Regions from separate parts of the Shinella yambaruensis genome, predicted to be linked through region 1. Evidence: riboswitches for the same ligand, from Rfam matches in the RefSeq annotation. Region 1 holds a riboswitch; each other region holds the start of a gene.
What was found. Region 1 has a riboswitch for cobalamin ahead of WMC41_RS11005 (CbtB domain-containing protein). Riboswitches for the same ligand answer to the same signal wherever they lie in the genome.

Region 1 (13,572 bases):
CGCCGCCTGCTCCGGAAAGGTATTGCGTACCGGGGTGCCTGGGCTCCGACGCGTTCTTGTCGGACGCCGCCATGCGTATTTTGGCAAGCCGTGCATCACCGGAAGGGATGCACGGCTTTCGCCGTTTCAGGGCTGCGAAAGGCAATAAAAAACGCCGCCTCCCGGAGAGAGACGGCGCTGGATACGAGCGGGACCTGACGTCGCGCTCGAAGGATCAGCCGACGTTGCGCGTGCGGATGAAGCCGAGCGGGCCGAGCGGCGCGTCCATGACGACGTTGCGCACGCGGGACTGGCTCTGGGGGGCTTCGCCGTTCCAGGCGATCTGTACGAAGTTCGGCTTGCTGAAGATGAACAGCATTGTCTTTGTCCTTGAAACCCGAAGCCACGCGCCTCGGCTGTGTGATGGTGTTGATATAGGCGTTCTCCGGACGGAAAGCCATGGTCGTTCACGGCGCGACATGTCGCAAAAAGGACAGCATGACAGCCATGCTTGCGGCGCATGGCGACCTTCCGGGAAAAAGCGGCGCCGGCGGCGCGAAGATTGCGGCAAGATTGCGGTAAGTCAGGGCTTTTCGGTGACGAGCGGGAATGCTACGAGGGCCGCATGACCAGAACGATCATGCTCCAGGGCACCGGCTCGGATGTCGGAAAAACGGTATTGGTGGCGGGGCTCTGCCGCATTGCCGCCAATCGCGGGCTGAAGGTGCGCCCCTTCAAGCCGCAGAACATGTCGAACAATGCCGCCGTCTCGGCCGATGGCGGCGAGATCGGCCGGGCCCAGTGGCTGCAGTCGCTGGCCGCCCGCGTGCCGTCCTCCGTGCACATGAACCCGGTGCTTCTGAAGCCGCAATCGGACGTTGGCAGCCAGATCATCGTGCAGGGCAGGGTGTTCGGCCAGGCGAAGGGGCGCGACTACCAGGCGCTGAAGCCGAAGCTGATGGGCGCCGTCATGGAAAGCTTCGAGACGATCGCGGACGGCGCCGATCTCGTCGTCGTCGAGGGCGCGGGCTCGCCGGCGGAAATCAACCTCCGGGCCGGGGACATCGCCAATATGGGTTTTGCCACGCGCGCCGGCGTGCCGGTCGTGCTCGTCGCCGACATCGACCGCGGCGGCGTCATCGCCTCGCTTGTCGGCACCCACGCCATCCTGCCGGAAGAAGACCGGCGCATGGTCGCCGGCTATCTCATCAACAAGTTCCGGGGCGATGTGACGCTGTTCGACAGCGGCATTGCCGAGATCGCCCGCTTCACCGGCTGGCCCTGTTTCGGCGTCGTGCCCTGGCTGAGAGAGGCGGCGCGCCTGCCGGCGGAGGATTCGGTGGTGCTGGAGCGGCTCGCCAGGGGCGGCGGCGGGGCGCTGAAGGTCGCCGTGCCGGTCCTCTCGCGCATCGCCAATTTCGACGACCTCGATCCGCTCAAGGCCGAGCCGGAGGTGGACCTCGTCTTCGTGCGGCCGGGCGAGCGGCTTCCGGCCGATGCCGGCCTCGTCGTCCTGCCGGGCTCCAAGTCCACTATTGCGGATCTCCACGAATTCCGTGCCGCCGGCTGGGACCGCGACCTTGCCCTGCACAGGCGCCGCGGCGGCCGGATCATCGGCATCTGCGGCGGCTACCAGATGCTCGGCAGCCGCGTCACCGACCCGCTCGGCATCGAGGGCAGCGAGCGGGAGGTCGAGGGGCTCGGTCTGCTGGCGGTCGAGACCGAGATGGCGCCGGAAAAGACCGTGCGCAACAGCACGGCCCGCTCCCTGCAATATGACGTGCCGCTCGAAGGCTATGAGATCCATCTCGGCCGCACCACCGGGCCGGACACGCTGCGTCCCCCCGTCAGCATCGACGGCCGGCCGGACGGCGCGATCTCGCCCGACGGGCGGGTGATGGGCACCTATCTGCACGGTCTTCTGTCGAGCGACGCCTACCGCGCCGGGCTGCTTGCCGATTTCGGCATCGAGGGCGGCGGCTTCGATTACCGGGCGAGCGTCGATGCGGCGCTCGACGGCGTGGCGGCGGAGCTGGAGGCGGTTCTCGACCCGCGATGGCTCGACGGCCTTTTAGCCCGGGCTGATTAAACCGGCCTTCTGAAACGTTCAGCCATCGGGTTCTTCCGCTGCCGGCCTGCCGCACCAAAGTTGCGCCAGAATTCGGTGCGAGGAGTGACGGAAATCCGCCCGGGATCGCCGGGCGCTGGCGCCTTCGCGCGATCCGAAAGGGTGGGATATATGGGTTCTGGACCTCTCGCACGCTCCGTTCTGGTGCGGCTCGGCATCGCCGGCATCGTCGGGTTGTCGCTCGCCGGCCAGCCGGCGGTCGCCTTTGCCCAGGCTGCGACCGGCAAGGAGGCCGGCAGCGCCGGCAAACGCTGGGAAGAGGAGTTCTCGCTCTGGCAGAAGGTCTCCGCCGGCAGCGATGTCGCGCAGTATGAAGGCTACCTGAAGCAATATCCGAACGGCACGTTCGCCTCCATGGCGCGCCTGCGCATCGCCGAACTGCAGGCCGCCGCCAAGGCGAAGCCGGCGACGGGCGCCTCCGATGAGGCCGAGGCGGATGCCAAGGCCAAGGCCGAGCAGGCCGCTGCCGCCGAAAAGGCGAAGGCGGAGGAACAGGCCGCTGGGGAAAAGGCCAAGGCCGAAGAGGAGGCCCGCAAGATCGCGGAGGCCGAGAAAGCCAAGGCGGATGCGGAAGCGGCGCGTGTGAAGGCCGAGGAAGAGGCGCGGAAGGTGGCTGAGGCCGAAAAGGCCAACGCCGAGGCGGAAGCCGCGCGCCTGAAGGCCGAAGAGGATGCGCAGAAAGCGGCGGAAGCCGAGAAAGCCAAGGCCGAGGCGGCGCGCCTGAAGGCGGAAGCCGACGCGAAGAAGGCGGAAGAGGCTGCCGCGGCGCGCAAGCTTGTCGAGGAAAAGGCCGCGGCCGAGGAGAAGGCGCGCGCGGAAGCCGCCGCGGCGGAAAAGGCCCGCGCCGAAGAGGCCGCGCGCCTGAAGGCGGAGGCGGAAGAGAAGGAAGCGGCCGCCCGCAAGCTCGCCGAGGCGCAGGCCGCCGAGGCCGAGCGGCTGAAGGCGGAGGCCGCGGCCGCCGCCGAGAAGGCCAGGGCGGAGGAAGCAGCCCGCCTGAAGGCCGAGGCCGAGCGCCAGAAGGCCGAAGAGGCCGCCGCCGCGGAAAAGGCGCGTGCGGAAGAGGAAGCCGCTGCCCGGCGCGAGGTCGAGGCCCGGCGCGTCGAAGCGGAAAAGGCTGCCGCGGCCGAGAAGGCGCGGATCGAAGAAGAGGCCGCCGCTGCCCGCAAGCTTGCTGAGGAAAAGGCCGCCGAGGTGGAACGGCTGAAGGCGGAAGCCGCGAAGGCCGCTGCCGACGCCGAGGCCAAGGCCGCCGAGGCGGCCCGCCTTGCCGAGGAAGCCGAAAAACGCGCCGAGGAAGCGGCCGCCGCCGAACGGGCCGCGCAGGCGAACGACACCGCGGCCCGCGAAAACGAAGCGCAGGACGCGGACACGAAGAACCGCGGCCTTGCCGTCGAGCGCGCCGACGATGCGGCGAAACGCGAGGAGGAGACCTTCCAGAAGGCCGTGCTCGACGGTTCGGAAAAGGCCTTCCGCGCCTATCTCGACGCATATCCGGACGGCCGTTTCGTCGCCGATGCGCGCGAGCGCCTTGCGGCGCTGGCAGACACGGCCCGGCAGGCGGCCAAGCCGAAGCAGGAAAGCGAAACGGCCACCGCTGAAACCGAGCGGAAGGCCGAGCAGCCGGTCGTCGACCGCCGCGAGGCCTATATGGATCGTTCGACCCGCGTGCAGGCGCAGCGCTGGCTGAGCATGCTCGGCTTCAACACCTATGGCGTCGACGGCGTCTTCGGTTCGCGCACCCGCGCCGCGATCGCCGCCTGGCAGGGGGCGTCCGGCTACCGCGCCGACGGCTACCTCTCCCGCCAGCAGTACCGCGCTCTCCGGCAGGCCGCGCAATATGCCGAGGCCCGGCAGAATCGCCAGCGCCGCTACCAGCAGGACTACGACGTGCTCGAAGGCCCGGTCGACGGCTATTACGAGCGCTACTATCGCGACGACGGCTATTACAATGGCGGCGGTGGCGTGGTGATCATCCCCGGCTATTGAGATCGCGACGGCCGGACGGCGGTTTCAGCACAGGTGATGACGCTGCCGGTCGATTGACTTCGCAGGGGCGGAAGCATAATCATCCGGGATATTGGATGGTTCCCGGATCCGGAAACGGATCGGGGAGTAAATGGGAATGTGACGCGGCGGACCCAACCAGGGCGCTGCAATCACGGCCGACCCCGCGACTGTAGAGTGGCGAGGGACGCCCATCCGGACGGGAGGATCTGCGCGGAACGGGGCAATGGTGCCTTCGCCCCGCGCCGTGACAACCAGCCGGAAAAGCCACTGGGTGGCATCGCGATCAGCAGGGGTTGGACGCCTCTTTCTCTACGAATCGTCCGCCTTTTCGCGATGCCGGAGCCTGGGAAGGCGAGGGCGACCCGCAGGCGTTTTTGGACGCCGGACGCTGCGAGCCAGGAGACCTGCCAGCCAATGCGAAGGACATTTCGTCCGACCTGGGGAGGTTTCCCCGCCGCCTGCACGGAGGTTGTCATGGCTGTTTCGACTACGTCTTCTGTTACCCTTTCCGCCAACGACCGTCTCGTCGCCGGCGTTTTCGCTCTCCTGCTCGGCGCCTTCCTGGTGTTCGGCGCGGGCCTTGCGAATTCCGCCGTGCTGCATGACACGGCCCACGATACGCGTCACTCCTACGGCTTTCCCTGCCACTAAGGAGTTTTCGACATGATCGTTCGTTATCTCCTGGCCGCCCTGGTGGCCGGGCTGTTCTCCGGCGTGCTGATGACGGCCGCCCAGGAGGCCCGTGTCGTTCCGCTCATCCTGCATGCCGAGGAATTCGAGGGCGGCGACGAAGCCGCGCCCGCCGCGGAAGGCACCACGCCCGGCACCGGTACGGAGGGCGCCGCACAGACGCAGGACCATTCCTCGCTCGGCGCCGTCATCCTGGACATCGCCTCGGCGCTTTCGCCGGTTTCCGTCGCCTATGCCCATGAGGGCGAGGATCACGAGGAGGGCGGCATCATGTTCGGCATGAGCCGGTTCTCCGGCACGCTGCTCGCCAACCTCGTCACCGGCGCCGGCTTCGGCCTGCTGCTCGCCGGCTTCAGCCTCGTTTCCGGCCATCCGATCACGGTGGCGAACGGCGCGCTCTGGGGCGCGGCGGGGTGGCTTGCCGTGCACATGTTGCCGGCCATCGGCCTGCCGCCGGAGCTTCCGGGCTTCCCCGCCGCCGATCTCGGCGACCGCCAGGTCTGGTGGATCGCGACCGTCATCCTTTCGGCAGCCGGCCTCTACCTGTTGTTCCTCAAGCAGAACATCGTCGCCAAGGTCATCGGCATCGTGCTGATCGCGGCGCCGCAGGTCTATGGCGCGCCGCAGCCGGGCGACATCTCCAGCAACGTTCCGGCCGTGCTCGGCGCGGAATTCGCCGTCGCCGCCCTGGCCACGACCCTGTTCTTCTGGATCGTGCTCGGCCTCTCGCTCGGCTTTGCCAACGAGAAGATCGCCAAGGCTGCCTGACATGACATCGACATCGCCCGGAGCCGTCCTGGTTCTGGGCGGTGCGCGTTCCGGAAAATCCGCTTTTGCCGAGAGGCTGGTCGCCGAGACCGGCCTCTCGCGTCATTATATCGCCACCGGCCGCGCCTTCGACGACGAGATGCGCGCGCGCATCGCGCGGCACCGGGAGGATCGCGGCGACGGCTGGCAGACCCATGAGGAGCCGCTGGCGCTCGCCGCGCGCATAAGGGACGTGGCGCGGGCCGACCGGGCCGTGCTCGTCGACTGCCTGACGCTGTGGGTGACGAACCTGATGCTGGAAGAGCGGGACATCGCCGCCGAATCCTCCAGCCTCCTGGAGGCCATCCGGCAGGCGCCCGGCCGCATCGTCCTCGTCTCCAACGAGGTCGGCCTCGGCATCGTGCCTGACAATCGCATGGCGCGCGAATTCCGCGACCATGCCGGGCGGCTGCACCAGAAGGTCGCCGCCCTCGTGCCTGAAGTCTATTTTATCGCGGCCGGACTGCCGCTGAAAATGAAGGGTTGAGCCATGCTGCAACAGAAGATCCCCGCCACCGTCATCACCGGCTTCCTCGGCGCGGGCAAGACGACGATGATCCGCAACCTCCTCCAGAATGCGGGCGGAAAACGCATCGCGCTCATCATCAACGAGTTCGGCGATCTCGGCGTGGACGGCGACGTGCTGAAGGGCTGCGGCGCGGAGGCCTGCAGCGAGGACGACATCATCGAGCTCACCAACGGCTGCATCTGCTGCACCGTCGCCGACGATTTCATCCCCACCATGACGAAGCTCCTGGAGCGGGAGAACCGTCCGGACCACATCGTCATCGAGACCTCCGGCCTTGCCCTGCCGCAGCCGCTCGTCGCGGCCTTCAACTGGCCGGAGATCAAGACGCAGGTGACGGTCGACGGCGTCATTACCGTGGTCGACAGCGCCGCCGTCGCCGCCGGCCGCTTTGCCGACGACCACGACAAGGTGGATGCGCTGCGCGTCGAAGACGAGAACCTCGACCACGAGAGCCCGCTGGAAGAGCTTTTCGAGGACCAGCTCACCGCTGCCGACCTCATCGTGCTCAACAAGACCGACCTGATCGATGCCGACGGCCTGAAGTCGGTGCGTGACGAGGTCGCCTCCCGCACCGCCCGCAAGCCCTCGATGATCGAGGCGAAGAACGGCGAGGTCGCCGCCGCCGTGCTGCTCGGCCTCGGCGTCGGCACGGAAGACGACATCGCCAACCGCAAGTCGCACCACGAGCTGGAGCACGAGAACGGCGAGGAGCACGACCACGACGAATTCGACAGCTTCGTCGTCGAGCTGCCCGCCATCGCCGAGCCGGCCGCCTTCATCGAGCGCCTCAAGGGCGTGATCGCCGAACACGACGTGCTGCGCCTCAAGGGCTTCGCCGACGTGCCCGGCAAGCCGCTGCGCCTGCTCGTCCAGGCCGTCGGCAGCCGCATCGACCACTATTTCGAGCGCGCCTGGGCCTCGGGCGAGACCCGCGGCACCCGCCTCGTCGTCATCGGCCTGCACGACATGGACGAAGCCGCCGTGCGCGCGGCCATCGCCGCGGCGGTGTGAGTTTCGGCATGAGCGTGCGGCAGTCCCTCCCTTCGGCGTTTCAGGTACGGTTTGGCCTTTTTGGGCGTGCCGTACCGGTGGATCCTCGGGTCGAGCCCGAGGATGACGGAGGGGAGGAGCGGCCGAAGAGCCTATCGATCGGCGCGGCAGGGACAACCGCGGCTGTTGTCCACCGCCCCTTCCTCCTGTCGTCATCCTCGGGCTCGACCCGAGGACCCATCCTCCCGGCACGCCGGCAAGGGCAGGGCAATCGCATATGGCGTTCGACGTTGCCGCTCTCCCCTTTTCCCCGCCGGGGAGAAGGTGGCCCCCACGGGTCTCGCCAAAGGCGAGCCCGAGGACAGGCTCCGGGCCTGATGAGGGGGTGGCTCGGACGGATCGTTTGCGCCTCCGGCATCCCTCTCATACGCCTGCCGGCACCTTCTCCTTGCCGGGGAGAAGGAGGGGTGGCAACGTTTTCCATCCATATGCGATTGCCCTGCCGGCAAAGCGGAGGCGCCGCATGCACCTCCTCCTAGCGCAGAAGGGAACCATTGCCGACGGCAGCGAGGCGATCGACCTTGGCCAGACGCCGGGCGACATCCTCTTCCTTTCCGCCGCCGACACAGAGCTTGCCGCCATCGCGGCCGCCCATCGCGCGCGCGACACGCAAGCGCGGCTGCGGCTCGCCAGCCTCGCCACGCTCTCCCATCCGATGTCGGTGGATACCTATATCGAGCGCACCGCCCGCCACGCCAAACTCATCGTCATCCGCGCCCTCGGCGGCGCCAGCTATTTCCGCTACGTGCTGGAGGCGCTGCTGGCGACCGCCGTTGCCAACGGCATCAGGCTCGTGGCGCTGCCCGGCGACGACCGGCCGGACGAGGGCCTCGCGCCTTTCAACCGCATCGACGACACCGACCGCCAGACCCTCTGGGCCTATCTCAACGAGGGCGGCGCCGACAATGCCGACCGCTTCCTTGCCTATGCCGACGCCCTGGTCTTCGGCGGCGACAGGCCGGAACCGGCGATGCCGCTGGAAAAGGCCGGCATCTGGTGGCCGGGGCGGGGCGTGGTCGATATCGAGACGTGGCAGGCGCTGGCGGCGCTCCCCCCCTCTGGCCTGCCGGCCATCTCCCCCTCGGGGGGGGAGATCGATGGGGCAGCGGTTTCCTTCCCATCTGGCGACGCTGCAACCCCGGACGGTGTCGAGGGGGCACGGCCCGGCCTCCTGCCAATCTCTCCCCTTGAGGGGGAGATGGCCGGCAGGCCAGAGGGGGGTGTTGCGCCTCCTGCCTCGCAGGAACGCGCTCCCCCCACCGCCGCCATCTGCTTCTACCGCGCCTATGTCCAGAGCGGCGAGACACGCCCCGTCGAAATGCTGATTGAGGCATTGGCGGCCGAGGGTCTCCGCGCCCTGCCGCTCTTCGTCTCCAGCCTCAAGGAGCCCGTCTCCATCGAGACGGTGCGGGCCGCCTTCGCCAAGGCCCGGCCAGAGGTGGTGCTGAACGCCACCAGCTTTGCCGTGTCCGCCCCCGGCGCCGGCCGCAAGCCGACCGTGCTCGACGAGACCGGTGCGCCGGTCCTGCAGGTCGTCTTCTCCGGCTCCTCGCGCAAGGCCTGGGAGGCCTCCGGCCAGGGGCTGACGGCGCGCGACCTCGGCATGAACGTCTCGCTGCCGGAGGTGGACGGCCGCGTGCTCGCCCGTGCTGTCTCCTTCAAGGCGGCCGCGCGCTACGACGAGTGCGTCGAAACCAACATCGTCAGCCTCGATCCGGTCGAGGACCGCATCCGCTTTTCCGCCCGGCTGGCCGCCGGCTGGGCGCGGCTGCGGCGTGCGGCGCCGGCGGAACGCCGCATCGCGCTCGTAATGGCGAACTATCCGAACCGCGACGGGCGCCTCGGCAACGGCGTCGGCCTCGATACGCCCGCCGGCACGATGGAGGTGCTGCGCGCCATGGCGGCGGAAGGCTATGCGGTCGAAGGCCTGCCGGCCGACGGCGACGCGCTGATCGCCCACCTGATGGCCGGCCCGACCAACGCGGCGGGCGACGGGCGCGAAATCCGCGAAACGTTTTCCCTGAAGCAATACAAGGCCTTCTTCGTCTCCCTTCCGAAACGGATTCAGGCGGAGATGACCGCCCGCTGGGGCGCGCCGGAGAACGATCCCTTCGTCAGCGGCGATGTCTTCGCCCTGCCGCTTGCCCGTTTCGGGGAGACGCTGGTCGGCATCCAGCCGGCGCGCGGCTACAATATCGATCCGAAGGACACCTACCATTCGCCCGACCTCGTGCCGCCGCATGGCTATCTCGCCTTCTACGCCTTCCTGCGCGGGCATTTCGGCGCGCATGCCATCGTGCACATGGGCAAGCACGGCAATCTCGAATGGCTGCCGGGCAAGGCGCTGGCGCTGTCGGAGGCCTGCTATCCGGAAGCCGTGCTCGGCCCGGTGCCGCATCTCTATCCCTTCATCGTCAACGATCCGGGCGAGGGCACGCAAGCCAAGCGCCGCTCCGCCGCCGTCATCATCGATCACCTGACGCCGCCTTTGACCCGCGCGGAGACCTACGGCCCGCTGAAGGACCTCGAGGCGCTGGTTGACGAATATTACGACGCCTCCGGCGGCGATCCGCGGCGCATCAAGCTGCTGACGAAGCAGATCCTCGACCTCGTGCGCGACATCGGCCTCGACCGCGACGCCGGCATCGCCCGCTCGGACGGCGAGGAGGCGGCGTTGCAGAAGCTCGACGCCTATCTCTGCGACCTCAAGGAAATGCAGATCCGCGACGGCCTGCACGTCTTCGGCGTCTCGCCCGAGGGGCGGCTTCTGACCGACCTGACGCTGGCGCTCGCCCGCGTGCCCCGCGGCCTCGGCGAGGGCGGCGAGGCGAGCCTGCAGCGGGCGATCGCGGCGGATGTTTTTGCGGAGGCCGCACCCCCCTCTGGCCTGCCGGCCATCTCCCCCTCAAGGGGGGAGATCGGCTGGGAGCCTGACTCCGTTTTCCCCGCCGCGTTGAAGCCAACCGCCTTGGCTGCGGATGGAACAGGACGCGTACCCCCATCGATCTCCCCCCTTGAGGGGGAGATGCCCGGCAGGGCAGAGGGGGGTAGCGCTTCATACGCCTTCGACCCGCTCGACTGCATCCCCTCCGATCCCTGGACCGGCCCGCGCCCCGGCATCCTCGCCACGCAATCCGACACCCCTTGGCGCAGCAAGGGCGACACGGTCGAGCGCATCGAACTGCTCGCCGCAAGGCTTGTGGACGGGACGTTTGCCTGCCCGGAAAACTGGCACGCCACCCGCGCCGTGCTCGATGTGATCGAGGCCAGCATCCGCCCCGCCATCGCCGCCTGCGGCCCGGCCGAGATCGCCGCGCTGCTGCGTGGCCTCGACGGGCGCTTCATCGAGCCGGGCCCTTCCGGCGCGCCGACGCGCGGGCGGCCGGACGTGCTGCCGACGGGCCGAAACTTCTACTCCGTCGACAGCCGCGCGGTGCCGACCCCGGCCGCCTGGGAGCTCGGCCGCAAGTCCGCCGAGCTCATCGTCACCCGCTATGCGCAGGACCACGGCGAATGGCCGACCTCTTTCGGCATCACCGCCTGGGGCACCTCCAACATGCGCACCGGCGGCGACGACATCGCGCAGGCCATGGCGCTGATCGGCGTCAAGCCGACCTGGGACATGGCCTCGCGCCGCGTCACCGGCTTCGAGATCATCCCGCCGGCCGTGCTGCGCCATCCGCGCGTCGACGTGACGCTGCGCATTTCCGGCTTCTTCCGCGATGCCTTCCCGGAGCAGATCGCGCTGTTCGACCGGGCCGTGCGCGCCGTCGGCGCGCTGGACGAGGACGATGCCGACAACCCGATCGCCGCCCGCATGCGGGCGGAAGCGGCGGCGCTGGCAGCCAAGGGCGCGTCCGAGGACGAGGCGCTGAAGCAGGCCGGCTTCCGCATCTTCGGCGCGAAGTCCGGCGGCTACGGCGCCGGCCTGCAGACGATGATGGACGAGGGGCTGTGGACGGAGCGCGGCGACCTTGCCGAGGCCTGGCTCGCCTGGGGCGCGCATGCCTATGACGGGACGAGCGACGGCGTGCCGATGCGCGAGCGGCTGGAGGCGCGCATGAAGAGCCTGGAGGCCGTCGTGCAGAACCAGGACAGCCGCGAGCACGACCTGCTCGACAGCGACGAATACTATCAGTTCGAGGGCGGCATGGCCGCGGCGGCGGAGCACCTTTCCGGCAAGCAGCCGGTCGTCTATCACAACGACCTGTCGCGGCCGGAAAAGCCGGTCGTGCGCACGCTGGAGGACGAGATCGGTCGCGTCGTGCGCGCCCGCGTCGTCAATCCCAAATGGATCGACGGCGTCATGCGCCATGGCTACAAGGGCGCCTTCGAGATCGCCGCGACGGTCGATTTCATGTTCGCCTTCGCCGCCACGACCGGCGCGGTGAAGGACCATCATTTCGAGGCCGCCTACCAGGCCTATGTGCTCGACGAGCGGGTGCGCGACTTCCTGATGGAGAAGAACCCGGCGGCGCTTGCCGAAATGGCGGCGCGGTTCGCCGAGGCGATCGACCGGCAGCTCTGGACGCCGCGCTCGAACTCCGCGCGCTTCGAGCTGGACATGCTCGGAAAGAGGAGGGCTTCGTGATGCAGCTTGCCGGCCGCTGCCTTTGCCGTTCCCTGACATTTTCGTTTTCCGGCGACATCATCAGCACCGGCCATTGCCATTGCGAAAGCTGCCGCCGTGCCACGTCCTCGCCGGTGACGACATTCTTCTGCGTGGCGACGGAGAACCTTGCGTTTCAAGGCGATACGTTGCGCCACTACGCGTCCTCGCCGGGTGTGCGGCGCGGCTTTTGTGGCAATTGCGGCTCGCCGATGAGCTACGAAACGGACAAGCGGCCGGGCATCATCGATCTCTACGTCGCCTCGCTGGACGATGCGAGCGGGGTTGATATCACCCAGCACGGGTTTTGGAACGAGCGGGTTTCCTGGCTGCATTGCGAGGACGACCTGCCGAAACGGGAAGGCTGACATGAGCGAAAACCACGACGAAACCGCCGGCATGAACGAAGCCGAGCTCGCCCGCCATTCGGAGAAGATGGCGAAGAAGAAGCAGGCGCGCGAAAAGATCATGGCGACGAAGACGGACGAGAAGGGCCTCGTCATCGTCCATACCGGCAAGGGCAAGGGCAAGTCGACAGCCGGCTTCGGCATGATCTTCCGCCATATCGCGCACCGAAAGCCCTGCGCCGTCGTGCAGTTCATCAAGGGGGCCATGGTGACGGGCGAGCGCGACCTCATCGAGGCGCATTTCTCCGATCTCTGCCAGTTCTTCACGCTGGGCGAGGGCTTCACCTGGGAAACGCAGGACCGCGCGCGCGATGTCGCGATGGCTGAGAAGGCGTGGGAGAAGGCGAAGGAGCTGATCCGCGACGAGCGTAACTCCATGGTGCTGCTCGACGAGATCAACATCGCGCTGCGCTACGACTATATCGACGTCAATGAGGTGATCGAGTTCCTGAAGACGGAAAAGCCCTACATGACGCATGTCGTCCTGACGGGCCGCAACGCAAAGGACGAGCTGATCGAGATCGCCGACCTCGCGACCGAAATGGAACTGCTGAAGCATCCCTTCCGCTCCGGCATCAAGGCGCAGCAGGGCGTGGAATACTGATCGTGAGGGAAGCGTCGCCCCTCATCCCCCTGCCGGGACCTTCTCCCCGCAGGCGGGGAGAAGGAGGAAAACGGCGCGCCCGTCGTTCCTCGCCCCGCCTGCGGGGAGAGGATGCCGGCAGGCAGGTGAGGGGGGCCTTTCGACGTCGTGCCCTCAGGTCATGACAGGCGGGCTGAAATCCGTAATCACCACCCCAGCCAGATGCGCAGCGGATGGCCCGGATCGGCCATCAGGCGGATGGCGAGCGCGATCGAGGTGATGACGAGCAGCGGCTTGATGATCCTGGCGCCGTTCTTCATCGCGACGCGCGAGCCCGCCTGTGCGCCGAGGAACTGGCCGATGCCCATGACGAGGCCGACCTTCCACAGGACGACGCCATAGGCGAGGAAGACGGCGAAGGCGCCGACATTCGAGCCGAAGTTGAGGAGCTTGGTGTGCGCCGTCGCCTTCAGCACGCCGAAGCCAGCCAGCGTCACGAAGGCCAGCATGAAGAACGAGCCGGTGCCCGGGCCGAACACGCCGTCATAGAAGCCGATCAGCGGCACGATGGTGGCGGTGAAGAGGAAGACGCCCATGCGGCGGTGCTTGTCGACATCGCCGATATTCGGCTTCAGCCCGAAAAACACGGCGATGGCCACGAGCAGGAAGGGCAGGATCGCCTTCAGCAGGTCGCCCGGCACCACGGTGGCGAGCAAGGCGCCGAAGGCCGACCCCAGCGCCGAGAGCACGGCCATCGGCATCTGCTCGCGAAGCCGGACATGG
Region 2 (11,175 bases), on a different replicon from region 1:
TTCAATCCGGACTTCACGTCGACGCCGGTCAACCGTGACGGCGAAAGCCGCCGGCAGGGTGTCGAGGTCTCCGCGACGGTCGACTTCTTCAACGGCCTCACGCTGACCGGCGCCTATACCTATACGCAAGCGACCGAACAGGCGGAGGCCGGCGGGCCGCGCCTTGAGGAGGTGCGCCGGCCGCGCCACATGGGCTCGCTGAACGCCGCCTATGTCTTCCACGACGAGCGGGCGCGCGTCTTTGCCGAGGCGGTGTTCAACGGAAGGATGAAGGACGTGGTCTTCGCCACCCTCGTTCCGCCGCGCGTGACGCTCGGCGGCTACACGGTGGTCAATGTCGGCGGCAGCTTCAAGGTCAACGACACGGTGGAGGTCTTCGGGCGCATCGACAACCTGTTCGACCGCGACTACCAGGAGGTCTACGGCTTCAACACGCCGGGCCTGACGGCCTTCGCCGGCCTGAAGGCGACCTTCTGATGGGCAGCCGGCGCTGGCTTGCGGCGATCCTTGCCGGCCTCGCCTGGCCGGCCGCGGCCACCGGTGCCGACAACGTTCCGCAGCGTGTCGTGTCGATGAATGTCTGCACCGACCAGCTGGCCATGCTCGTCGCACGGCCCGGCCAGCTTCATTCGGTCTCCTATCTGGCGCGCGACGCCGGCACCTCGGCCATGGCGGAGGAGGCCGGCGCCTATGCCGTCAACCATGGGCTGGCGGAGGAGATCTTCCTTATGAAGCCCGACCTCGTGCTCGCCGGCACCTACACGACGCGCACGACCATCTCGCTGCTGCGCCGGCTCGGCTTCCGCGTCGAGGAATTCCAGCCGGAAGCCTCCTTCGACGAGGTCCGCGCGAATCTCGCCCGCATGGGCGACCTGCTCGGCAATCCCGTGCGGGCGAAGACGCTGATCGCCGGCATGGATGCGCAGATCGCGGCGCTCGAAGCCGCAGGGACGCCGCGGCTGCGCACAGCCCTCACCTTCGCCAACAGCTACACCGCCGGCTCCGGCACGCTCGTTTCCGAAGTGGTGAAGCGTGCGGGCCTCGACAACATCGCCGAGATGCTGGGCATGACGGGAACCGCCCGCCTGCCGCTGGAACTGCTCGTCCTTGCCGATCCCGAGCTGATGGCGGGCGGCCGGTCAGAGGTCGAAGGGCCGGCCCTTGCCGAACAGAACTTCGCCCATCCGGCCTATCGCGCCCTTGCGGTGGCCACCGCCGAGGCACCCCTCGAAAACCGGCTGACCGTCTGCGGCGGGCCGTTCACCCTTGAGGCCGCCCGCGCCCTGCAGGCCGCCGCACGCCGGGCCAGGGGGGCCGCACCGTGACCATCCGCTCCCATTTCCGGACCACCCTCGTCTTTCTTGCGGCGATAACCCTCGCGCTCTTTCTCCTCTCGCTCACCATCGGCCCGGCCGACGTCGCCTTTTCCGACAGTCTTCGCGCCCTGTTCGGCGGCGGCGAGGAACTGCTCGTCCTGGTGATGCAGGAAATCCGCCTGCCCCGCGCGCTGCTCGGCTTCATCGTCGGGGCGACGCTCGGCCTTTCGGGGGCGGCGCTGCAGGGATATCTGCGCAATCCGCTGGCCGAGCCGGGGCTGATCGGCATCAGCGCCTCGGCTTCGCTGGGCGCCGTCATCGCCATCTATACCGGCCTTTCGGCGCTTTTCATGCTCGCCCTGCCGCTCATGGCGCTGGCCGGCGCGATGCTGGCCGTCCTCGTCCTCAAGGCGATGGCGGGCGCGGACGGGCGGCCGCTCACGGTCATCCTCGCCGGCATCGCGATCTCCAGCCTTGCCGGCGCGATGACCTCGCTGGTGCTCAACCTCTCGCCCAATCCCTTTGCGGCGACGGAGATCATGTACTGGATGCTCGGTTCGCTCACCGACCGCTCCATGCCCCATGTCTGGCTGGTGCTGCCCTTCACGGCGGCCGGCTGGCTGCTGCTGTTCCGTCTCGGCCGGGCGCTCGACGCGCTGGCCCTCGGCCCCGACGCGGCCGCGAGCATGGGCGTCGACCTTGCGCGGGTGCAATGGCTTGCCGTCGCCGGCACCGCGCTCTCGGTCGGGGCCGCCACCGCCGTCACGGGCGCCATCGGCTTCGTCGGCCTCGTCGTGCCGCATGTGCTGCGGCCCCTTGTCGGCGCACAGCCTTCGCGGCTGCTGCCGGCCAGCGCGCTCGGCGGTGCGGCGCTCCTGCTTTGCACCGACACGCTGGTGCGCGTCATCGCGCCGGATCGCGACATCAAGCTCGGCGTGCTGACGGCCATCGTCGGCGCCCCCTTCTTCTTCTGGCTCGTCTGGTCGCACAGGAGGGCGGGGCTGTGAGCATCCTCACCATCGAGAACCTGTCGGCGACGCTCGCCGGCAAGCGCGTCGTGGACGGCGTCTCGCTCACCGTCGGCAAGGGCAGCTTCACCGGCCTCATCGGTCCGAACGGCGCCGGCAAGTCGACCTTCCTGCGCGCCTGCCTCGGCCTCGTGCCGGCCAGCGGCACGGTCCGTCTCGACGGCGTCGACCTCGCCGGCCTTCGCGCTGCGGAGCGCGCGCGCCACCTCGCCTATCTGCCGCAGGAACGCGAGACCGCCTGGGCGATGAGCGTGGAGGCCGTGGTGGCGCTCGGGCGCCTGCCGCACCATGCGCGCTTCGCCGCCCCTTCGGAACGGGATCGGGCGGCGATAGAGGCCGCGATCACCCGCATGGACCTTTCCGCCTTCCGCCACCGCGCCGTCACCAGCCTTTCCGGCGGCGAGCGGGCACGCGTGCTCATCGCGCGGGCGCTTGCGCAGGAAACGCCGGTGCTGCTGGCGGACGAGCCGCTGGCCGGGCTCGACCCGCAGCACCAGATCGCGCTCATGCGGCTCTTCCGGGAGCTGGCGGCGGAGGGCCGGATCGTCATCGCCTCCATGCACGACCTGACGCTCGCCGCGCGCTGGTGCGACCGGCTGCTGCTCCTGCATCGCGGCCGCGCCCATGCGGAAGGCCGGCCGGAGGCGGTGCTGACCGCAAGGACCCTTGAAGACGTCTATACGGTCGAGGCGTTCATCGGCGCCGCCGCCGGCGGCCTGATCGTGCAGCCGGTCGACCTGTCGCAGAAGAAGGATGAAGACGACCATGGCTGACCTCCGGGATATCCTGCAAACCCACCTCGTCGACGAGAAGGCGGGCTGGAGCATGGGCTCCTTCGGCGCCATCGCGGAATTCCACCAGGACAAGGGCGAATATCTCGAAGCCGATGCGCCGGCCCTCTTCGTGCGGGCGACCCGGCGCGGCGCGATCCGCCTCAATGCCGCGACGGTGGACCGGATCGAGCCCGTCGCCTACGAGACGCTGAGCCCGAAGCCGCACCGCTGGAGCCACGCCGTCGCCCTGTGCCTGCCCCACCGGGAGGCCGCCGGGAGCAGGCGCGATACCCTCACGGAACTCGGGCCGGACGAGGATGCGGTGCGCCCCGCCGACCGCAGGGCGATCCTCTTCGACATGGGCCTCGGCCTGCCGCAATGCGATTTCTGCATCCGTACCGCGGATCCGGACCTCCTCGCCCTCCTCCGGGAAAATGCCGGACGCAGCCTGTTCGATCCTGCAAATCCGGCCGGCGGCGCCATCCTGAAGGCCCATCCCCACCGGGTCGCGCTGACGCGCATCGGCCGCGTCGAGGTCTTCCAGAAGATCGGCGGGCCGGATACCGGCGGCGTCTCGCCGCCCGGCCCCCATACCCACCTTCTGCCGCAGCTCCTGAAAGCGAAGCGCACCCATTCGGCCAACACGCCGATCCCCGACCATCTGGTGCCGCTCGGCTATCTCCACCCGGCCAATCCGGTTATGGACGGCATGGGAGCGGATACGGACTTCGACATCGACGACCACGCCCGCTTCCAGGGTCTCTACGACCAGTTCGCCCGCCCCGACCTGCCGCTGCTGCGCAAGGCCGTGCTGGAGGCGCTGGGCCGGAAGGTCGAACCGGGTGATTTCGCCGCCCCCTCCGACCGCTTCGGCCGCGCGGCGCTGCGCCTGACGCTGCGCCAGCAGCACCGCCTCGCCGAAAAATTCTCCGGCAGCACCTATTGCGAGCTGGTGGCGCGCTGGCGCGCGGTCTTCGACAAGGCCTCCGACACCACAGCGGCGGACGACGATGCGCCCGGCCATTGAACGGGAAGGATCCGCAGGCCGCGTGCACGCCTTCTCGATCCGCTGGACGGCGCCTTTCCTCGTCGCGGAATTCACTGAGCCGCAGAACATGCTGAGCTGGTCGCTCACCCGGCCGGGCTTCGTCATTGCACGCTCCGTCGCCTGGCTCGAGGTCCGCGACGGGGACCTGCCGGCGCATGTCGATCCCGTCGCGCTCTTGCGCAGGCGCATGGAGGCCGCCGGCCATGGCGAGGCGGTGCATCTCATGACGTCGCGCAGCCTCGCGCACCACCATCTCGCCAGCGCCGGGGCCGGCGCCGTCACCTCCTCCTGCCTCGCCACCGTCGGCCTTTCCAATGCCGGCCGGGTGGGCGAACCGTTCGACGGAAGCGCGCCGGCCGGCACGATCAACCTCCTCGCCCATGCCGAAACGCCGTTGTCCGAGGCGGCGCGCATCGAGGCGCTGTCGATCGCCGCCGAAGCCCGCACGGCCGCCATCATCGATCTCGGGCTCATCCGCGATGGCCACGTCGTGACCGGCACGGGAACGGACTGCATCGTCGTCGCCTCGCCCCGCGGAAACCCCGAAGCCCCCTTTGCCGGGCTTCAAACCGACGTCGGCCTTTCGCTTGGGCGCGCCGTCTACGACGCGGTCAGGGCGGGCGGGCTGCACTGGCTCGCGGAGCGGCGGAGCCCACGCCCGCAAAATGCGGCAACGGGGATGTGACCGCCGCGGGATTCCACTGGCGTGCCGGGATGATATGGATATCTATCGGCAGCGCGCCAGCGCGGCGTCCCTTGTCCCTTGACCAGCGTGGAGCATGGATAGACGTGAAGACGGAAGCAGAAAAGCCGAAGCCGGCCGCAGGCAGGGCCACGCGCCTTGTGATCCTTTGCCGCGGCGCGACCGTGGCCAATCAGCAATCGCGATTTTCCTCCGACGATCCGCTGCTGCCCAGGGAACGGGCGCAACTGGTCGAACTGGCCCGGGGCCTGCGCCGGTTCGAGACCGTGCTGCACGCACCCGAGCGTCCTGCCATTGAAACCGCCGCCGCCTTCTCCCCCGACGCGGCATCGTGCCCGGCGCTCCGGGATGCCGACTACGGACGATGGAACGGCCGGACGGTTGCGGATGTGGCGGAACGGTCGCCGGAGGACCTGCAGCGCTGGATGTCCGACCCGTCCTCTACCCCGCATGGCGGCGAGCCGTTCGAAACGGTACAGGCCCGGGCGGCGGCCTGGCTGGAGAGCCGGCATGCGAAAGGCGGAAACACGCTGGCCGTCACCCATGCCATCGTCCTGAAGCTGCTGTTCCTGCATGTGACCGGTGCGCCGCTCGCCTCGATCTGGCGTATCGACGTCGAACCGCTCGGCATGCTGGCGCTTTCCAGCAACGGCAGGCGCTGGGCGCTGCGAAGCTTCGGCACGGGGCTGCCGGGCGGGCCGCCGGAAAACGGCTGACCCGCCGCGCGGGATCTCGGGCTCCCGGCCTCAGAAGTCCCAATCCTCGTCCTCGGTCGCCACCGCCTTGCCGATGACATAGGACGAGCCGGAGCCGGAGAAGAAGTCGTGGTTCTCGTCGGCATTCGGCGACAGGGCGGAAAGGATGGCCGGGTTGACCTTGCAGGCTTCCGGCGGGAAGAGCGCTTCGTAGCCAAGGTTCATCAGGGCCTTGTTGGCATTGTAGTGCAGGAACTTCTTGACGTCCTCGGTAAGGCCGACGCCATCGTAGAGCTCCTCGGTGTACTTCGCCTCGTTGTCGTAGAGCTCAAGCAGCAGGTCGAAGGAAAAGTCCTTGATCTCCTGCCGCTTTTCCGCACTCAGCCGCTCTGTCCCGCGCTGGAACTTGTAGCCGATATAGTAGCCGTGCACCGCCTCGTCGCGAATGATGAGGCGGATCATGTCGGCGGTATTGGTGAGCTTGGCGCGGCTCGACCAGTACATCGGCAGGTAGAAGCCGGAATAGAACAGGAAGCTTTCGAGGAAGACGCTGGCGACCTTCTTCCTGAGCGGATCGCCCGACGCATACTGCTCCATGATCAGCGCGGATTTCTTCTGCAGGAATTCGTTCTCCTCCGACCAGCGATAGGCGTCGTCCACGTCGGGCGTCAGGCACAGCGTCGAGAAGATGGAGGAATAGGAGCGCGCGTGCACGGCCTCCATGAAGGAGATGTTGGAGAGCACCGCCTCCTCGTGCGGCGTGACGGCATCCTCCATCAGCCTCACGGCGCCGACGCCGTTCTGGATCGTGTCGAGCAGCGTCAGGCCGGTGAAGACGCGGATGGTGAGCTTCTGCTCTTCCGGCTTCAGCGTCGCCCAGGAGGGGATGTCGTTGGAGAGCGGCACCTTTTCCGGCAGCCAGAAATTGCCCGTCAGACGGTTCCAGACCTCCAGGTCCTTGTCGTCCTCGATGCGGTTCCAGTTGATGGCGCGCACGGCGGCGGCCGCTTTCGGGGTCTTGGTCTTCACTTGGATATTCATGGCGTTCCTCGAATTCGAAATCTTCTTGCTCTGCCCCTCATCCGGCTGCCGCCACCTTCTCCCCGCGGGCGGGGAGAAGGGATATGCCGCACCGTTTTCCACAAACATCCCCGCTTCGGCGGGGCAGGTCCCCTCTCCTCGCTTGCGGGGAGAGGGTTAGGGTGTGAGGGGCAGTCTGGGTTTAAAGCGCGCACGACACGCAGCCCTGCACTTCCGTGCCGGACAGCGCCATCTGGCGAAGGCGGATGTAGTAGATGGTCTTGATGCCCTTCTTCCAGGCGTAGATCTGCGCCCGGTTGATGTCGCGCGTCGTCGCCGTGTCGCGGAAGAACAGCGTCAGCGACAGGCCCTGGTCGACATGCTGCGTCGCCGCCGCATAGGTATCGATGATCTTCTCCGGACCGATCTCGTAAGCGTCCTGATAATAGTCCAGGTTGTCGTTTGTCATGAACGCGGCCGGATAGTAGACGCGGCCGATCTTGCCCTCCTTGCGGATCTCGATCTTCGAGACGATCGGGTGGATCGAGGAGGTCGAGTGATTGATGTAGGAGATCGAGCCCGTCGGCGGCACGGCCTGGAGATTCTGGTTGTAGAGGCCGCCTTCCATGACTGCCTTCTTCAGGTCCGCCCAGTCTTCCTGCGTCGGAATGTGAATGCCGGCATCTTCGAAGATACCTCTCACCTTCTCTGTCGCCGGCAGCCATTCGGCTTCGGTGTATTTGTCGAAGTATTCGCCCGAGGCGTATTTCGAGTTCTCGAAGCCCTTGAAGCTGATGCCCTTTTCCACCGCCAAGCGGTTCGATGCACGGATGGCGTGATAGGTCACCGTATAGAAGTAGATATTGGTGAAATCGATGCCTTCCTGCGAGCCGTAGAAGATGCGCTCGCGGGCGAGATAGCCGTGCAGGTTCATCTGCCCGAGGCCGATCGCGTGGCTGTCGTCATTGCCCTTTTCCACCGACGGAACCGAGGAGATATGGCTCATCTCGGAGACGGCGGTCAGCGCGCGGATCGCCGTCTCGATCGTCTGGCCGAAATCCGGTGAGTCCATGGCGGCGGCGATGTTGAGGGAGCCGAGATTGCAGGAAATGTCCTTGCCCATCTTCGAATAGGAGAGGTCGTCGTTGAATTCGCTCGCCTCGCTCACCTGCAGGATTTCCGAGCAGAGATTGCTCATGGTGATGCGGCCGGCGATCGGGTTGGCCCGGTTCACCGTGTCCTCGAACATGATGTAGGGGTAGCCCGATTCGAACTGGATCTCGGCGATGACCTGGAAGAAATCGCGCGCCTTGATCTTCTTCTTGCGGATGCGGCCGTCCTCGACCATCTCGCGATACTTCTCCGTCACCGAGATTTCGGTGAAGGGCACGCCGTAGACGCGCTCCACGTCATGCGGCGAGAAGAGGTACATGTCGTCGTTGTTGCGGGCGAGCTCGAAGGTGATGTCGGGAATGACGACGCCGAGCGACAGCGTCTTGATGCGGATCTTCTCGTCGGCATTCTCGCGCTTGGTGTCGAGGAAGCGCATGATGTCCGGGTGATGGGCATGGAGGTAGACCGCCCCCGCCCCCTGCCGCGCGCCGAGCTGGTTGGCGTAGGAGAACGAGTCTTCCAGCAGTTTCATCACCGGGATGACGCCCGAGGACTGGTTCTCGATCTGCTTGATCGGCGCGCCCATCTCGCGCAGGTTGGTGAGCGAGAGTGCGACGCCCCCGCCGCGCTTGGACAGCTGCAGGGCGGAATTGATGGAGCGGCCGATGCTCTCCATGTTGTCCTCGACACGCAGCAGGAAGCAGGAGACGAGCTCGCCCCGCTGCTTCTTGCCGGCATTGAGGAAGGTCGGCGTCGCCGGCTGGAAGCGGCCGGAAATGATCTCGTCGACGAGGCCGCGGGCAAGCTGCTCATTGCCACGCGCCAGGGTCAGCGCCACCATGCAGACGCGATCCTCGTAGCGCTCGAGGTAGCGCTTCCCGTCAAAGGTCTTCAGCGTATAGGACGTGTAATATTTGAACGCACCGAGGAAGGTCGGAAAGCGGAACTTCCTGTCATAGGCGTGATCGAACAGATCGCGCACGAAGTTGAAGGAATACTGGTCCAGCACCTCCTGCTCGTAATACCCCTCCGTCACCAGGTAATCGAGCTTTTCCCGGAGATTGTGGAAGAACACCGTGTTCTGGTTGACGTGCTGGAGGAAATACTGCTTTGCCGCCAGCCGGTCCTTGTCGAGCTGGATCTTCCCCGTCTCGTCGTAGAGGTTCAGCATCGCGTTCAGCGCGTGGTAGTCCAGCGCCGTGATCTCCGGGGCCTTCGGTGCTTTTTCGAGCGTCATCGTGTCCAAAATCGTTCCAGTCCCTGTCTGACGTTATCGACATCCTCATCCGTCCCGAGCAATTCGAAACGATAGAGGAACGGCACGGCGCATTTCGCGGAGATGATGTTGCCCGCGACGGCATAGCCGGTGCCGAAATTGGTATTGCCGGCCGCGATCACGCCGCGGATCAGGCTGCGATTGCGGGGATTGTTGAGGAAGCGGATGACCGGTTTCGGCACCGCCCCTTTCTCGCCACCCCCGCCATAGGTCGGCGAGACCAGCACGAAAGGCTTTCCCGCCTCCGGCGGCTCCCCGGCCGCATCGACCGGGAGCCGCAGCGCCGCGACCCCGAGCTTCCCGACGAAGCGGTGGGTGTTTTCCGACCGGCTGGAGAAATAGACGAGCCGGGCCATCGCGCGGGGTCAGGCGAGCGCGCTGATCATGTCCGGGCGGAAGCCGGCCCAGTGCTGCTCGCCGGCAACGACGACGGGCACCTGGCGATAGCCGAGACCCTGCACGAGCGCGAACGCATCGGCATCCTCGGAGATATCGACGACGCTGTAGTCGATGCCCTGGCGGTCGAGCGCACGGGTGGTCGCGGTGCACTGGACGCAGGCGGGCTTGGAATAGACGGTGATGGACATGGCTTTCCTCGTGATTTGGCAATCGGGCATCAGGAATCGTTCGGACATCCGCCGATGACCGTTCTTCAGGCTGGAGATGACAGGGGCGGCCGCCCGCGAACGGCCGGACGCGGGGCGCCGCTTACTCGCGCGGAGGAACTGGAAACAAAATCGACATGACTTCACCCCGAGACATTTCTGCGGGGCATCAGGGGAGACGGCGGGGCGGCATCACTCGCGCCCCAACGCTCGCCGACCGGACACCCCGCCCGTGGACGTTCATGCGCGAGGCAGGTCTCCTGGCTTGCGGGTCGCGGCATCCGTTCGCCTTCCCAGGACATACATCCCAGTGGCTTTGTCGAACGAATGCTCACCGCTTACAGTTGCGGGGGCAGCTCCGGATTGACGCAGCATCATGCCGCCCCGGATTCCCGTCTTAGCCTTCGATCCTTTCGAATCGAAGGAACCTCGAACACAAGATATAGTAGACGAGGTAAAAAATGCGTCAACGGCTATGATGGCTTATCAACGGTTTCGTGACGGCCGACGGGAACGGGGCGGTCCTGCCGATCGACCGCGACCATGACGAAACGGCCGTTCGCGGTGCATGTGCGGGTTCCGCTCGTCAGGTCTTCCGACCAGAGCTCGACCGCGACGGTCATCGACGTACGCCCGACGCGGGTCACGGTGGCCATCGTATCCACGATCGACCCCACGGCGACCGGCGCACGGAAATCGACCCGTTCGGAGGCGGCAAGCACCGTGATGCACCGGCCGTGGCGCGTGGCGGCGACGAAGGCGGCCTTGGTCATGGCGGCGAGTGCCTCGCCGCCGAACATGCGGCCGGAACTGTTCGCCTAGTCGGCGAAAACGATATCGCTCGTGCATGTCCCGCGACCGGGCGGCTCCCGCATGTCCGCCAGCGGCGGCAGGCACCAGCCCGGCGTCCTGCCTTCCGGAACCGCCACCATGCTGAAGCTGCCGCGCGTGCACAGCCGCCGTTCGCCGCTGACGAGGCCTTCGGCGACCATCTCCACCTCCACCGTCATCGAGGTGCGGCCGACACGCGAGACGCGGGCCACAAGCTCGACCAGCTCACCGACGCGTGCGGGGGCCTGGAAATCGACGCGATCGACGGATGCCGTCACGAAGGGCACGCGCCCGTGGCGGGTCGCGGCGATGAAGGCGATGCGGTCCATCAGCGCCAGCCCGGCGCCGCCGAACAGCGTTCCGTGATGGTTGGTATCCCCCGGGAAGACAAGATCGACGAGACGGCTGGGCGATGCCGGGATTGCTCCCGGCATCGCAGTGTCTTCAAGCGCACGCTTCATTGCGCCGCCACCGCCGAGCCGTCTTCGCCCCGCAGGCGGCGCGCGGCCTCCACCATGTTGACGAGCGCCGGCCTGACCTCCTCCCACTTGCGCGTCTTGAGCCCGCAGTCGGGATTGATCCAGAGCTGGCGATCCTCGAGACGCCGCCGGGCAAGCGACAGGAGATCGGTCATCTCCTCCACGTCGGGCACGCGCGGCGAGTGGATGTCGTAGACGCCCGGGCCGATTTCGTTCGGATACTGGAAGTCCCTGAAGGCATCGAGCAGCTCCATCTTCGAACGCGAGGTCTCGATGGAGATGACGTCG
Region 3 (3,549 bases), on a different replicon from region 1:
GCATTTCCGCCGGAGGATGCGCGAGGGAGGCGCACCGTGTGCGGCAAGATCGCGGAATCTCCAATCGCGACATGAAACCGTCTCCGGCGCCTGACGTTGTGATCGATTTTATCGATTAATAGAGGCAAGCCGTTGATCTTGTTTTAGTTCTCGCATCCCTGAATACTGATCAAAAGCCGGTATTTATGGGAAACGAACATGGTAACGACCGCGGAAGCCTTAATCGACAAAACTGCTGATTTCATCGACCGGCTTGTTGCCGGGCACCGGCCGGGCCATGGTCTCGCCCGCCCATTCTACCATGATCCGGAAATCTACCGGCGCGACATGGAGCGCATCTTCCGGCGCCACTGGCACTGCATCGCCCACGAGAGCGTCATCCCCGACGTGAACGACTTCGAGGTCTTCCGCATCGATACCGAGCAGGTCATCGTCACCCGCGCGCCGGATGGCTCGATCCATGCCATGCTCAATGTCTGCCGCCATCGCGGCGCGGAGGTCTGCACGAAGCCGAAGGGCAATGCGCGGGTCTTCGTCTGTCCCTATCACGCCTGGACCTATGGCAATGATGGCAGCCTGCGCGCCGCGCGCCTGATGCCGAAGGATTTCAGGCGGGAGGACCATGGGCTGAAGACGCTGCATGTCCGCGTCGTGGAAGGCCTGATCTTCATCTCCTTCGCCGAGGTGCCGCTGGCGTTTTCCGAGGTCGAGCACCTCCTGCATGCGACCTGTGGCCAGTATGGCTGGGGAAGCGCCAAGGTTGCCCACCGCGAAAGCTACCCGGTTGCCGCCAACTGGAAGCTCGCCGTCGAAAACTATGTCGAATGCTATCATTGCGGTCCCGCGCATCCCGAATATTCGCAGACCCATGCGCTGGAGCAGCCGCTGCACATGATCGAGGCGATGAATGCCGCGATGGAACAGCGCACCTGCGCTCTCGGCATCGAGGTCGGCTCGGGCAATCACTGGCAGACCTCGCGCGAAGGCCGCGAGGCGATCCACGCCTTCCGCTACGCGCTCTATGAGGGTGTGGAGAGCGGCAGCGAGGACGGTAGGGCGGTCGCGCCGCTGATGGGGCGCTTCACCGGTTTCGACGGCGGCGTCACCTCCATCCATCTCGGCGGCACGACCTTCCTCGTCTGCTATCCGGACCATGGCATGATCTACCGCTTCATTCCGAAGACGGCGGAAAGCTGCGAGATGGAACTGATCTGGCTCGTCGACGGCAAGGCGGAGGAAGGCAGGGACTACGACCTCGCGAAGCTGACTTGGCTCTGGAAGGTCACGACGGCGGAGGACAAGGCGATCATCGAGCATACGGCGCGCGGGGTGCAATCGCACTATTTCGTGCCCGGCCCTATCGCGCCGATGGAACACAACGAGCTGCGCTACATCGGCTGGTATCTCGACGAGATCAGCCGCCCCTGAGAATTTTGGCGCAGCCAGATAAATAAAGATATAAAGATTTCTTTATGTCTATTGACAATCCGTCCGTGATGGCGTGAAGTCGTCGCGTCGTGGTTCCCTGGGGCGGTGTGTCCGCTTCAGGGCTAAGAGGGAATCCGGTGCGCCGATCGTTCGGCAATGCCGGGGCTGCCCCCGCAACTGTGAGCGGCGAGCCGCTGTCCAGCAATGTCACTGAGGCGAGAGCCTTGGGAAGACGGACAGCGGCGATGACCCGTGAGCCAGGAGACCTGCCAAGACGAAATAACGTCCACGGGCGGGGTGTCCCGGTGGTTGCTGCACCTGCCCGACAAGACGGCGGGCCTGCACGCGTCCGCTTTACCCATGCCCCCAGAAACCAATGGGGTATGACAATGTCACATCAATCTCTTGCGACCGCTTCTCTGGGCTTTCCGCGCATCGGCCGCCACCGCGAGCTGAAGTTTGCGCTCGAAGCCTTCTGGTCCGGCAGGATCCCGGACACCGAACTTATCGAAACGGCGAAGACACTGCGTGCCGAACACTGGAAGCTTCAGCAGGAACACGGGATCACGCGGATCCCCTCCAACGATTTCTCCTTCTACGATCACGTTCTGGACACGGCCGTCATGGTCGGCGCCATTCCGCATGTTTATGGGTGGGACGGCGGGGAGGTGCCGCTGTCCCTCTATTTCGCCATGGCGCGCGGCAGCCAGGGCGACGGCCATGCGGATTGCGGCCACGCCCGTCACGGCCACGGGGTTCCGGCGCTGGAAATGACGAAGTGGTTCGACACCAACTACCACTACATGGTTCCGGAAGTCGCGGAAGACCAGGTCTTCAGGCTGACCACGCAGAAGCCCGTCGCTCACTTCCTGGAAGCCAAGGCCCTCGGCATCCACACGCGCCCGGTGGTGCTCGGCCCGGTCACGTTCCTCAAGCTCGCCAAGGCGCGGCCTTCGACCTTCAAGCCGCTCGACCTCCTGACGCGGCTGCTCCCGGTCTACGAAGAACTCTTCCGCCGCCTGGGCGCTGCGGGCGCCGACTGGGTGCAGGTTGACGAGCCGATCCTGGCGCTCGATCTGACGGAGGGCGAGCGCCATGCCTTCAAGCTGGCCTATGAGGCCCTGGCCAAGGCCGCGCCCGGCCTGAAGGTCATGCTGACGACCTATTTCGGCGCGCTTGCGGACAATCTCGATGCAGCGGCCGCGCTGCCGGTGGCCGGCCTGCACATCGATCTTGCCCGCGCGCCCGAACAGCTCGACGCGGTCGCAAGCGCCGTTCGCCCCGGGCAGGTCCTGTCGCTCGGCGTCGTTGACGGGCGCAACATCTGGCGGGCGGACCTTGCCGCCATTCTCGACCGGCTGGCCCCGCTCGTGGAAGGGCGCGGTGGTGAACTGGTGGAGGTCGCGGCCTCGTGCTCGCTCCTCCATGTCCCGATCGACCTTGAACTGGAAACGGCACTCGACCCCGACCTGAAGTCCTGGCTGTCCTTCGCCACGCAGAAGCTCGGCGAGCTCTCGACGCTCGGCAAGGGGCTTGCGCAGGGCAGGGATGCCGTCCGGCACGCCATCGACAGCGCCTCGCAGGCTATCGCCGCCCGTGCATCCTCGCCGAAAGTGACCGACCCGCTCGTGCAGGGGCGCATTGCCGGCATCGACGCCGGCATGAAGGCCCGCAAGCACGCCTTTGAGGCGCGCCGGCAGGTCCAGGCGGAAACGATCAAGCTGCCGCTCTTCCCGACCACGACGATCGGCTCGTTCCCGCAGACCGGCGACGTCCGCAAGGCCCGTTCCGCCCATGCCAGGGGCACGCTCAGTTACAAGGACTACGAAGCCTTCCTCCAGCAGGAAACGGCGGCGGCCATCCGCTGGCAGGAAGAGATCGGGCTCGACGTGCTTGTTCACGGCGAGTTCGAACGCAACGACATGGTGCAGTATTTCGGCGAGCAGCTTTCGGGCTTCGCCTTCACGCAGCATGCCTGGGTGCAAAGCTACGGTTCGCGTTACGTGCGCCCGCCGATCATCTTCGGCGACGTCTCGCGGCCGAACCCGATGACCGTGCGCTGGTGGCAATATTCCCAGTCGCTCACCGGCAAGCCGGTGAAGGGCATGCTGACCGGGCCGG

Region 2: it holds a riboswitch for cobalamin, as region 1 does, so the genes downstream of both, nrdH (glutaredoxin-like protein NrdH) here and WMC41_RS11005 (CbtB domain-containing protein) in region 1, are expected to answer to the same signal.
Region 3: it holds a riboswitch for cobalamin, as region 1 does, so the genes downstream of both, metE (5-methyltetrahydropteroyltriglutamate--homocysteine S-methyltransferase) here and WMC41_RS11005 (CbtB domain-containing protein) in region 1, are expected to answer to the same signal.

Annotation. Positions count from the first base shown of each region.
Region 1 is NZ_CP150638.1:2,221,922-2,235,493, reverse strand. Features, by position in the region: gene WMC41_RS11020 (hypothetical protein) at 215-358, opposite strand; gene WMC41_RS11015 (cobyric acid synthase) at 605-2,068, shown strand; gene WMC41_RS11010 (peptidoglycan-binding protein) at 2,219-4,093, shown strand; cobalamin riboswitch at 4,173-4,540, shown strand; gene WMC41_RS11005 (CbtB domain-containing protein) at 4,589-4,765, shown strand; gene WMC41_RS11000 (CbtA family protein) at 4,778-5,572, shown strand; gene cobU (bifunctional adenosylcobinamide kinase/adenosylcobinamide-phosphate guanylyltransferase) at 5,574-6,098, shown strand; gene cobW (cobalamin biosynthesis protein CobW) at 6,102-7,151, shown strand; gene cobN (cobaltochelatase subunit CobN) at 7,654-11,781, shown strand; gene WMC41_RS10980 (GFA family protein) at 11,781-12,167, shown strand; gene cobO (cob(I)yrinic acid a,c-diamide adenosyltransferase) at 12,169-12,810, shown strand; gene WMC41_RS10970 (TSUP family transporter) at 12,996-13,572, opposite strand, start outside.
Region 2 is NZ_CP150640.1:406,137-417,311, forward strand. Features, by position in the region: gene WMC41_RS27725 (TonB-dependent receptor plug domain-containing protein) at 1-477, shown strand, start outside; gene WMC41_RS27730 (ABC transporter substrate-binding protein) at 477-1,325, shown strand; gene WMC41_RS27735 (FecCD family ABC transporter permease) at 1,322-2,323, shown strand; gene WMC41_RS27740 (ABC transporter ATP-binding protein) at 2,320-3,117, shown strand; gene WMC41_RS27745 (DUF6925 family protein) at 3,110-4,144, shown strand; gene WMC41_RS27750 (adenosylcobinamide amidohydrolase) at 4,128-4,850, shown strand; gene WMC41_RS27755 (histidine phosphatase family protein) at 4,955-5,584, shown strand; gene nrdF (class 1b ribonucleoside-diphosphate reductase subunit beta) at 5,615-6,604, opposite strand; gene nrdE (class 1b ribonucleoside-diphosphate reductase subunit alpha) at 6,786-8,933, opposite strand; gene nrdI (class Ib ribonucleoside-diphosphate reductase assembly flavoprotein NrdI) at 8,930-9,328, opposite strand; gene nrdH (glutaredoxin-like protein NrdH) at 9,338-9,559, opposite strand; cobalamin riboswitch at 9,811-10,024, opposite strand; gene WMC41_RS27780 (acyl-CoA thioesterase) at 10,051-10,377, opposite strand; gene WMC41_RS27785 (acyl-CoA thioesterase) at 10,396-10,842, opposite strand; gene metE (5-methyltetrahydropteroyltriglutamate--homocysteine S-methyltransferase) at 10,866-11,175, opposite strand, start outside.
Region 3 is NZ_CP150640.1:417,622-421,170, reverse strand. Features, by position in the region: gene WMC41_RS27795 (aromatic ring-hydroxylating oxygenase subunit alpha) at 199-1,428, shown strand; cobalamin riboswitch at 1,502-1,716, shown strand; gene metE (5-methyltetrahydropteroyltriglutamate--homocysteine S-methyltransferase) at 1,818-3,549, shown strand, end outside.